Regions from separate parts of the Neobacillus pocheonensis genome, predicted to be linked through region 2. Evidence: predicted binding sites of a transcription regulator. Region 2 holds the regulator's gene; the other holds the start of a gene.

Region 1 (4,817 bases), on a different contig from region 2:
CTCCACTTTTTGCTGCTTGGTGCGGAAATAGTTTAAAAGCATCTCAGTCAAGAAATCTCACCTCTGATTCACATACTTATTTTTTCCTTCTGAAGCAATCGATCCTTTTCTAAACTCTCGATCAATGGCTGGAGAAGATCGAAGTCAAACAATACTTCTCTTATGTGAATTAAGCCAACTCGGTCAAACCATTCCCAAGTTTGTTCCAGGTAACAGGCTGTTTTTCGGTAAAGTTGAAGCAACCCTCCGATAAGTTCGATGGCTTCGTCATCTGATTCGGCAATGCATAATAACTCACCAGCACGTATCTTTCCTCCACCTCTGCCCCCCATATAAATCTCCCAGCCTCTTTCCATACCAATCACAACGATATCCTTTAACATTCTATCTGCACCATTATGTAAACAAGGAGAGATAGCCATTTTTACTCGATTTGGCATGGTTAAGTATTCGAATCTTTTTTCGAGACTTGCAGCAAGATTTAGAGCCGAATTTTTGTTACATCGACAAAATGCTTCCCCATGACAGACCTCGATATTTTGCAGTTTATTCCTAAAGGGGGAGCTTAAATGCATGTTCAGTTCACCACAAACGCCAGCGAGGTCCGCCTCTTTCACTCCCATCAAGCGAACCCTTTGTTCGCTGGTTATGGCCATTTCCGTTATCCCATATTTGTCGGCAACATCAGCAATTTTTCGTAATTCTTCCGAGTTCGTCATTCCGCCGTACATTTGCGGTACCACTGAAAATGTGCCATTCATTTCGACAGTTGCTTTCCAATGATCGTTTCCCAATGCAGCATCATGGTTATTTTCATATTCCGGATGAATCATTCCTATATAATAGGACAGAGCAGGACGACAGGTGAGACAACCTTGTTTATTTTTCCAATTAAGCATTTCTAAAACTTCCTTAACAGTGGTCGATCCCAAAAGCTGAATTTGCTGAACTACTTCTTCTTCGGTTAATGATGTACAGGCACACATCGTTGGCTGCTCTATTTCCCTGGTGAATTCGTCACTATTCATATAGGATAATATTTCTGCCACCGCAGGCTTACAGCCACCGCATGAACTTGAAGCCTTTGTGCACTTTTTAACTTGTTCAACCGTCGATAGTCCTTCTTTCTGAACAGCCTCGATAATGGCGCCCTTCGTGACGCCATTACAGTTGCAAATGAGCTCATTAGCCGCCATCGCTGCAACCGTATTGCCCTCGTTCGTTAACGATGGAAAAAGCTTTACTTTTTCTACATCCAAAACATCTTGTTTCTTTTGAATCATTTCTAGCAACTTAGAACTCTCTTTTTTGTCACCAAATAACACAGCCCCAATGATTTGATCACCTTTCAAAACAATTTTTTTATAAATCCCGGCTACCTCATCTTCGACTTTAATCGACTTTGACGATGCATCTTCCGAAAACTGGCCAGCGGAAAACACCTCAACACCCGATACTTTTAATTGTGTTGAAAGAACGGAACCTTTATAACGATTACCTTCGATTCCGCAAATTCGTTTTGCTAACACCGTTCCTTGCTCGAACAAAGGCTTTACCAAACCATAAACGATTCCAAGATGCTCCACACATTCTCCAACTGCGTAAATATTCGGCAGGTTGGTTTCCATATAGTCGTTGACGATAATTCCGCGTTTAATTTCGACTCCGCTTTCCCTTGCTAACTGGACATTGGGCCTAACTCCAACGGCCATCACCACCAAATCCGCCTCAACTTCAGTTCCGTCCTTAAACCGCATGCCTTTGACCCTGTTACCTCCGAGAATCTCTTCCGTCTCTCTTTTTAAAAGAAAATGGATCCCTTGTTTTTCTAATTCTCGTTGAAGCATTTTTGATGCTTTTTTATCTAATTGCCTTTCCATTAAGTAATGAGTGTTATGAACTACCCTCACTTCCATTCCAAGGTTTTGCAGGCCGCTTGCTGCTTCTAACCCTAGTACCCCACCGCCAATGACCACTGCCTTCCTGTATTTTTGCGCAGCCTCGATCATCTTTTGACAATCCTCAATCGTCCGAAAGGCAACCACTCCTTCTTTATCGGCACCTGGTATCGGCAGGAAGAACGGAATCGAACCCGCCGCTATGATGAGGTGATCATAGGAGAGTTCGCGCTGTTTATCTGTTTTTAGCATCTGTTTTTCATGGTCAATTTTTATAACCGTTTCACCTGTGTGCAGGTGGATATGGTGTTTTTTGTACCATTCACGATCATTTAAGGTAAGTTCAGCGAATGTAGCCCTCCGCTGCAAAACAGTCGGCAATAAAATCCGATTATAGTTCAGGTGAGGTTCACTACCGAATACCGATATGTCAAAGCGGTCAGGATTTATCTTTAAGATTTCCTCAAGGCAGCGAATACCTGACATCCCGTTCCCAACCAAGATTAATTTTTGCTTTACCATTTGAGCTCCTCCATCTTGCGAAAATGTGTGCATTCACATGAACTTTCTCCATTATTCCATAAACCGATGGGATAAAAATTAATTGTGTTACATTTTCTGACATACAATTTTTGCTGGGAAAATCCATGTTAGGATACCTTACATATTTTCGGACAAAATGGATCGATACCCTCTATTCTAAAAAATGTAAAATATTTTACTTAGAGAGGTGTACAGCATAATGAAATTAGTGGATTTAAGAAAGAGCGGTCATGCACCATCATTGTTGGCATCATTTTTATACTTTGATGTAAGTTTTATGATTTGGGTGATGTTGGGGGCACTCGGGGTTTATATAACAAAAGATTTCGGTCTTTCGCCCTCTCAAAAAGGGTTCATTGTTGCTGTTCCAATTCTGAGTGGTTCTTTTTTTCGGCTGATTCTTGGCGTATTAACCGACCGGATTGGACCACGGAAAACAGCAATTAGCGGGATGATGGTTACGACGGTTCCACTAGTATGGGGCTGGTTATTTGGACAAACTTTAACGGAGCTATATATGATCGGAATCCTTCTTGGTGTTGCGGGTGCGAGCTTTGCTGCGGCGATACCCATGGCAAGCCGTTGGTATCCGCCGCATTTACAGGGATTGGCGATGGGGATTGCTGGCGCTGGGAATAGTGGAACTCTTTTTGCTACCCTTCTCGGTCCGCGTCTTGCCGAAAATATCGGCTGGCATAATGTAATGGGTCTTGCCCTTATTCCTCTTCTAATAGTTTTTATTCTATATGTCGTTTTAGCCAAGGATGCACCTTCCCAGCCACCGGCTAAGCCAATTGTAGATTATTTCAAGGTATTTAAACAAAAAGATGCATGGTATTTTTGTTTGCTTTATAGTGTTACTTTTGGTGGATTTGTTGGCTTATCTAGTTTTTTAAGTATCTTTTTTGTAGATCAATATAACCTATCAAAGGTAACGGCAGGAGATTTTGTTACGCTGTGTGTGGCTGCTGGAAGCTTTTTTCGGCCAGTTGGCGGATACATAGCTGATAGAATCGGCGGCAGCCGTTTGCTTACTTTTCTACTTATCGGGGTAGCTCTCACGATGTTCGGCGTAAGCCAGCTTCCGTCTATTTACTTGGTGACAAGTTTTCTGTTTATCGGGATGCTTTGCCTGGGAATGGGGAACGGTGCAGTTTTTCAACTTGTTCCACAGCGATTCCAGGAGGAGATTGGAATGATTACTGGGATCGTCGGAGCCGCTGGCGGGGTTGGCGGATTCTTTGTACCTAATATTTTGGGAACACTAAAACAAGTTTCCGGAACATATGCAACCGGCTTTATTGTGATTGGCGTAATTGGCATCGCCGCTCTTTTCATTTTGGCGTTAGTCCATCTATCTTGGAGTAAAGGCTGGTCATCGGAGGAAGAAGTCTCCGTTAAAATGCAATAAAACTGAAGTCGTAGTGCCTATTGGACAATACTCATGTTGATATTTGGAAAAATGTCCGATAGAAGCGGTCTATGGGACAAAACTCAATTTGGTATCTGGAAAAATGTCCAATAGAGGCCGTCTATGGGACAAAACTCACTTAGAATTCTAGAAAAATGTCCTATAGAAATGATCAATGCTGTTTTTTTACTAAAAAAACTCTCAAAATGTTATATTCCGGTGCAAAATTACTCTATTTTAATCTCTTAAAATATTTTATCAGCGGATTTAGAATGTTTATCGGCGAATTTCACCACTTTATCGGCGAATTTTCAATTTTATCGGCGAATCTGACCACTTTATCGGCGAATCATAAAAAAACTAAAAAAGTGCCTGACACATCCCCCCGGGAGGTAGGTGTCAGGCACCATAAATTCTTATTCTCTTTCCAGTAATGAAGCACCAGCAATACCTGGATGGGTCATTTCATAAGGGTCGAGAATTAAATCAAGTTCCTCTTCCGTCAATACCTGGTATTTTAAACATAATTCACGAATCGGCGCCCCGCTTAATATCGCCTCTCTTGCAATACGTGCCGCTACTTCATACCCAATATGTGGGTTCACCGCTGTAATTACGCCAACACTCTTTTCCACATATTCTCTTAATCGGTCTTCATTGGCTTTGATTCCTTTTAAGCAGTGCTCAGTGAAAACGCGGAATGCATTGTTCATAATGCTGATCGACTGAAGCAGGTTGAAAACAAGGACCGGCTCCATGACATTCAATTCAAGCTGGCCTGCTTCTGAAGCAAGACAAATCGTATGATCATTACCAATCACTTGGAAAGCTACTTGGTTGATCAGCTCCGGCATTACCGGATTTACCTTTCCAGGCATAATGGAAGAACCTGGTTGACGTGCCGGCAGCGAGATTTCTGCTAATCCCGCCCTTGGCCCAGAAGCCATTAACCGCAGATCGTTCGC
Region 2 (4,817 bases):
TTTAATGTAACAACATTAAATTGGCCGCCGTTTGACGAACCCAAACCATTAATGACTAAGTCCCCTCTATTTTTCAATTCCATCCCGATTCTCCTTTATAGTAGTTTCGATTTAATTTCTTCCATACAGGTCATCAAGGAAACATGTACCACGACCTTTGTACCCCGCTCAAAATGGATCTCTTCGGTATTAATCAATAAAAGACACGATGACACACCTAGCTTTCTGGTAATCAAAAGCTCGCAGCTTTTTTGCTTAATTAACCCTGAGTTATCCTTTAATACTTGCAGCAGCATTTTCCCCTCATCCAAATTGATTTCTCCAGACTGCAGTAGTTTTTCTAAAACATAAACTTCAAGCATTCTGGAAAAATTAAATTTTGGACCGTCTTGGTCATTTTCTAAGTAGAAATTCATTACCGCACCCGAAACAATGTTACGTTTTATTAACTCGTCTTTTTCAAGTTGTAAATCACTTAGGCTAGGAGAAAACATATCAGCAAGTTCATCTAGTGATAAGTTTTCTTTCATTGTTTGAATTTTGTTGATTCTTTCTAGGATTTTTTCTTTTGGAAAGAATGTTTCCTGCCCCGTAAACGTGGATTTCCGTACAAACCATTCCTCCGGGATGAGATCCTTTCGCTTCCATCTATACAACTGTCCATAGGATATTCCCGCCAGCTCTAATAATTCCTTCTTGGAAATTAACTCCTCGCTCATTTTGAAAACCCCTTTCTGTGTAATAATGTAACATAACACTGTTACGTTGTAAAGATACGTTTGTTTCGTCCGATAAAAAAAGGGCCTTCCGCAGGTTTGCGAAAAGCCCTCTATCTCTTTATTCTTCAATTTCATCCGTTGGGTAGTGCTTTAAAAAGTAAATAAGTGATTGCAGCTCGACAGCCAAGTCGATGTGATGAACACGAATTGCTGGCGGAAGATTTAACCTGGCAGGGGTGAAATTTAAAATCCCTTTTACATTCGCTTTAACCAGTCGATCCGTAATCATTTGAGCAACCTGTGCCGGTACCGTTAAAATCGCCACTGATATACTGTGGTCCGTTAACACCTTTTCCAATTCATCCATATGATAAACCGGTACTTCGCGAATCATTGTTCCCATTTTTGCAGGATCCACATCAAAAGCACATTCTATTTTGGTATTATTATTTTTCAAAAAGTTATAGTTTAAAAAAGCCGTACCGAGATTACCAACCCCGATTAAGGCAACCTTGGTTAGTTCATCTTGGTCCAATGTTTTCCTAAAGAAGGATAATAAATAATTCACATTGTATCCATAACCCTTTTTCCCTAAAGCCCCGAAGTAGGAGAAGTCCCTCCGAATGGTAGCCGAATCAACCTTCACCGCTTCACTTAATTCTGCTGATGAAACCCTTTGTTTACCCGAAGAATGCAGGTTTTTTAAAAATCGATAATAAAGGGGCAGCCGTTTGGCTGTCGCCTGTGGTATTTTCATCGTTTCATTGCTCATAATCTCCTACCCCCCGCATCAATTGTTTTATTTAACTCGTTCTGTCCGCTTAAAGTCGCCATTTTTACCGCCAGTTTTCTCTACTAAATAGGTTGGCCCGATGACCATTCCTTTGTCAACCGCTTTACACATATCATAAACAGTTAAAGCACAGGCGGATGCTGCTGTTAGCGCTTCCATTTCAACACCTGTATTTCCCTTTGTTTTAACATAAGCAGCAATATGTAATTGATAGTTATCGTTAATGTCCTGTTCCCATGAGAAGGAGATATTTACTCCCGTTAATGGAATCGGGTGACACATTGGAATGAGATCCCATGTCTTTTTCGCCGCCATAACGGCTGCCACCTGAGCTACCGCTAAGACATCGCCTTTTTTCATTTCATTATTTGTTATTTTTTCAAAAATTTCTTTGCTGACCGTAATACTGGAATGAGCAAGCGCCGTACGTGCCGTTTCAGGCTTATCGCTAACGTCGACCATCTTGGCTCTGCCTTCTTCATTAAAATGAGTAAATTCTGCCATATAAACAATCCTCCGTTTAAATCATACACTATTTTTCTTTATATGTCTGTGAAACTTTGAACTAATCGTACAATTTTTTGGCATTAAAGTATTAATAGTCCTGATAACCTGCCTCGCTTTATTGCCGGACCTATAGGAATACGGTAAACTATTTATAGTAATAGAGGTGAATTTTAATGATTTTATTGCAGGTTAATCAACTACAAAAATATTATGGTGCTGACCTTATTTTATCGAATATAAAACTAGAATTACAAACGAGAGACCGCGTTGCCCTAGTTGGACGCAATGGAGCCGGCAAATCAACGTTGTTAAAGATTATTGCCGGCCATCTGTCACATGATGGCGGAGAAATCATCAAACCAAAAGATGTGACCATCGGCTATCTAGCGCAAAATACTGGGTTAGAGTCCAAATTGTCTATTTTGGAAGAAATGCTGACCGTTTTTGAGGAACTTCGTCAGATGGAGCAATCGCTGCGCAGGCTTGAAAAACAAATGGCGGATCCAAGTATTTTCGAAGACCAAAGTCGATACGAAAGAATATTAAAAGAATATGACAGTCTCCAAGTAAAATTTAAAGAGCAGGGCGGCTATCAATACGAGGCCGATATTCGCTCTGTCCTGCATGGGCTAAATTTTCATGATTCTTCTGTCATGATCTCCAGTTTAAGCGGAGGACAAAAAACTCGTCTCGCATTAGGAAAGCTGCTGTTAACCAAGCCTGATATCTTAATACTGGACGAGCCGACGAACCACCTGGATATTGATACTCTCTCCTGGCTCGAGCAATACCTGCAGAGTTATGATGGAGCCATCCTAATCGTCTCCCATGACCGCTATTTTTTAGATAAAGTCGTCACACAGGTGTATGAGGTATCCCGCAAGCAAATCCAGCGGTATAGTGGGAATTATAGCTCATATCTTGATCAGAAAGCAGCCAATTATGAGCGTGAAATGAAGCTGTATGAAAAGCAGCAGCAGGAAATTGCTAACCTACAAGACTTTATTCAGCGCAATTTGGCCCGAGCCTCAACGACAAAACGGGCGCAAATCAGACGGAAAAAGCTTGAGAAGATGGATGTCATGGACCGCCCATTAGGAGACGAAAAATCTGCTAACTTTTCATTCGATATTGAGAGACAAAGCGGGAATGATGTTCTTTTGGTCGAATCTCTTTCAGTTGGTTATGATGGTGAAAGGATTTCTGAGAATATCTCATTCCGTGCCTTTAAAGGCGAAAGCATTGCCTTAGTCGGACCAAATGGGATTGGCAAATCGACTCTTTTAAAGACAATCATAAAAAAACTCCCTGCGCTTAGCGGGACGATTCAATATGGGACAAACCTCTCGATTGGCTATTACGACCAAGAACAGGCAGAATTGAAGTCCAATAAACGGGTATTAAATGAGTTATGGGATGAATATCCGTTGAAAAGTGAGAAAGAAATCCGAACGGTCCTTGGTAATTTCTTATTTTCTGGTGATGATGTGTTAAAGACGGTTTCTACCCTAAGCGGAGGCGAGAAGGCACGCCTCGCCCTAGCAAAACTAATGCTTGAGAAGGCAAATGTCTTAATCTTGGATGAGCCTACAAACCACCTTGACCTTGATAGTAAGGAAATTCTTGAGAATGCCTTAATCGATTACCCAGGCACCATCTTGTTTGTTTCCCATGACCGATACTTCATTAACCGTATCGCGACAAAGGTGTTGGAGTTAAGCCGTCAGGGCAGCTGTGAATATCTTGGGGATTATGATTATTATTTGGAGAAAAAGCTAGAGCAGGAAGAATTGGCTGCATTAGCCCTTGCCGAATCTGCTAAAAAATTGACTCAAGTGGATACTGTTGAAAGAAATAGTTATCAACAGGATAAAGAAAGCAAGAAGCTTGAACGCCAGCGCAAACGGAAATTAGAAGAGATCGAATTAAGGATTGAGGAGCTTGAAGAAGAAATCCAGGAATTTGAACAGTTATTATGTGAGCCGGATATTTTTCAAGATCACGAAAAAGTATTGGAAATCAACATAAAAAGTGAAAAAGCCAAAGCAGAGCTCGAGCATTTGATGGAAGAATGGGCCGAGCTGGCGGAATAGCTTGGGAAAAAACCGGTCTTATTGGTCCGGTTTTTTCATGATTTTCCTAGATGTTTTTTGGTTGTGGATAATTTTCAAAAAATTTTCGAGGGATATCAACATTTTGTTTAGATATCCTCATTTCCCACAATGTTATTCACATATTAAATGGTATATTTCCAAACAGTTATTAAACTTTTCCACATTATCCACGGTAAATCTTAATTTTATCCACATTATCAACAAGAACACACGTACTTATCCACATTTTGATTTTTTGGATCGATTGCACAAAAACTTTATCCACAAAAAACTATTAAATTCACTAGATAATATTGAGATCCATCCACCTAGATAGTTGCCATGCCTGGCACACAACAAAAAAAAGCACCTTTATGGTGCGTCTAGATCGAAAGGTAATTATTTATTTAGTCTTTCATACCCATGGCATCAGGTATGGCATGTTTTAATATATTGATAGCTAAATCGGCTCCACTTCTCATCAGGTTGATCCTTATACCTGTTTCGATTAAACTTGGGTTTGCCTCCAAAAATGATCCAGAAACTCGATAGATCATCGGAAGAACTTCAAAACGGGATTCTGCTCCAACTGGATAAATGGCAGCCCCGTATTTTTCGCTTGTGGCAATGACCTTCTGAGCAATAGGCATTTTAAGCTTAACAATGACGTTCTTTTCTTGTGCGTTCGCAACGATTGCATGGTCC

The links. Region 2 encodes Rex, which represses fermentation and respiration genes when NADH is low (regulators of the CRP and FNR family bind a similar motif). Its sites were predicted from a motif close to TTGTGAAATATTTCACAA; they were not measured.
Region 1: the regulator Rex is predicted to act here: its motif matches at 2,605-2,622, upstream of nirB (nitrite reductase large subunit NirB).

What each region holds. Positions count from the first base shown of each region.
Region 1 is NZ_JBCNAD010000008.1:309,345-314,161, reverse strand. It holds gene nasC (assimilatory nitrate reductase catalytic subunit NasC) at 1-51, opposite strand, end outside; gene nirB (nitrite reductase large subunit NirB) at 69-2,420, opposite strand; gene ABES02_RS06090 (MFS transporter) at 2,641-3,852, shown strand; gene aspA (aspartate ammonia-lyase) at 4,269-4,817, opposite strand, start outside.
Region 2 is NZ_JBCNAD010000013.1:52,381-57,197, reverse strand. It holds gene ABES02_RS07415 (polymer-forming cytoskeletal protein) at 1-83, opposite strand, end outside; gene ABES02_RS07410 (YhbD family protein) at 96-719, opposite strand; gene ABES02_RS07405 (redox-sensing transcriptional repressor Rex) at 838-1,491, opposite strand; gene moaC (cyclic pyranopterin monophosphate synthase MoaC) at 1,519-2,016, opposite strand; gene ABES02_RS07395 (ABC-F family ATP-binding cassette domain-containing protein) at 2,193-4,112, shown strand; gene ABES02_RS07390 (aminotransferase class V-fold PLP-dependent enzyme) at 4,520-4,817, opposite strand, start outside.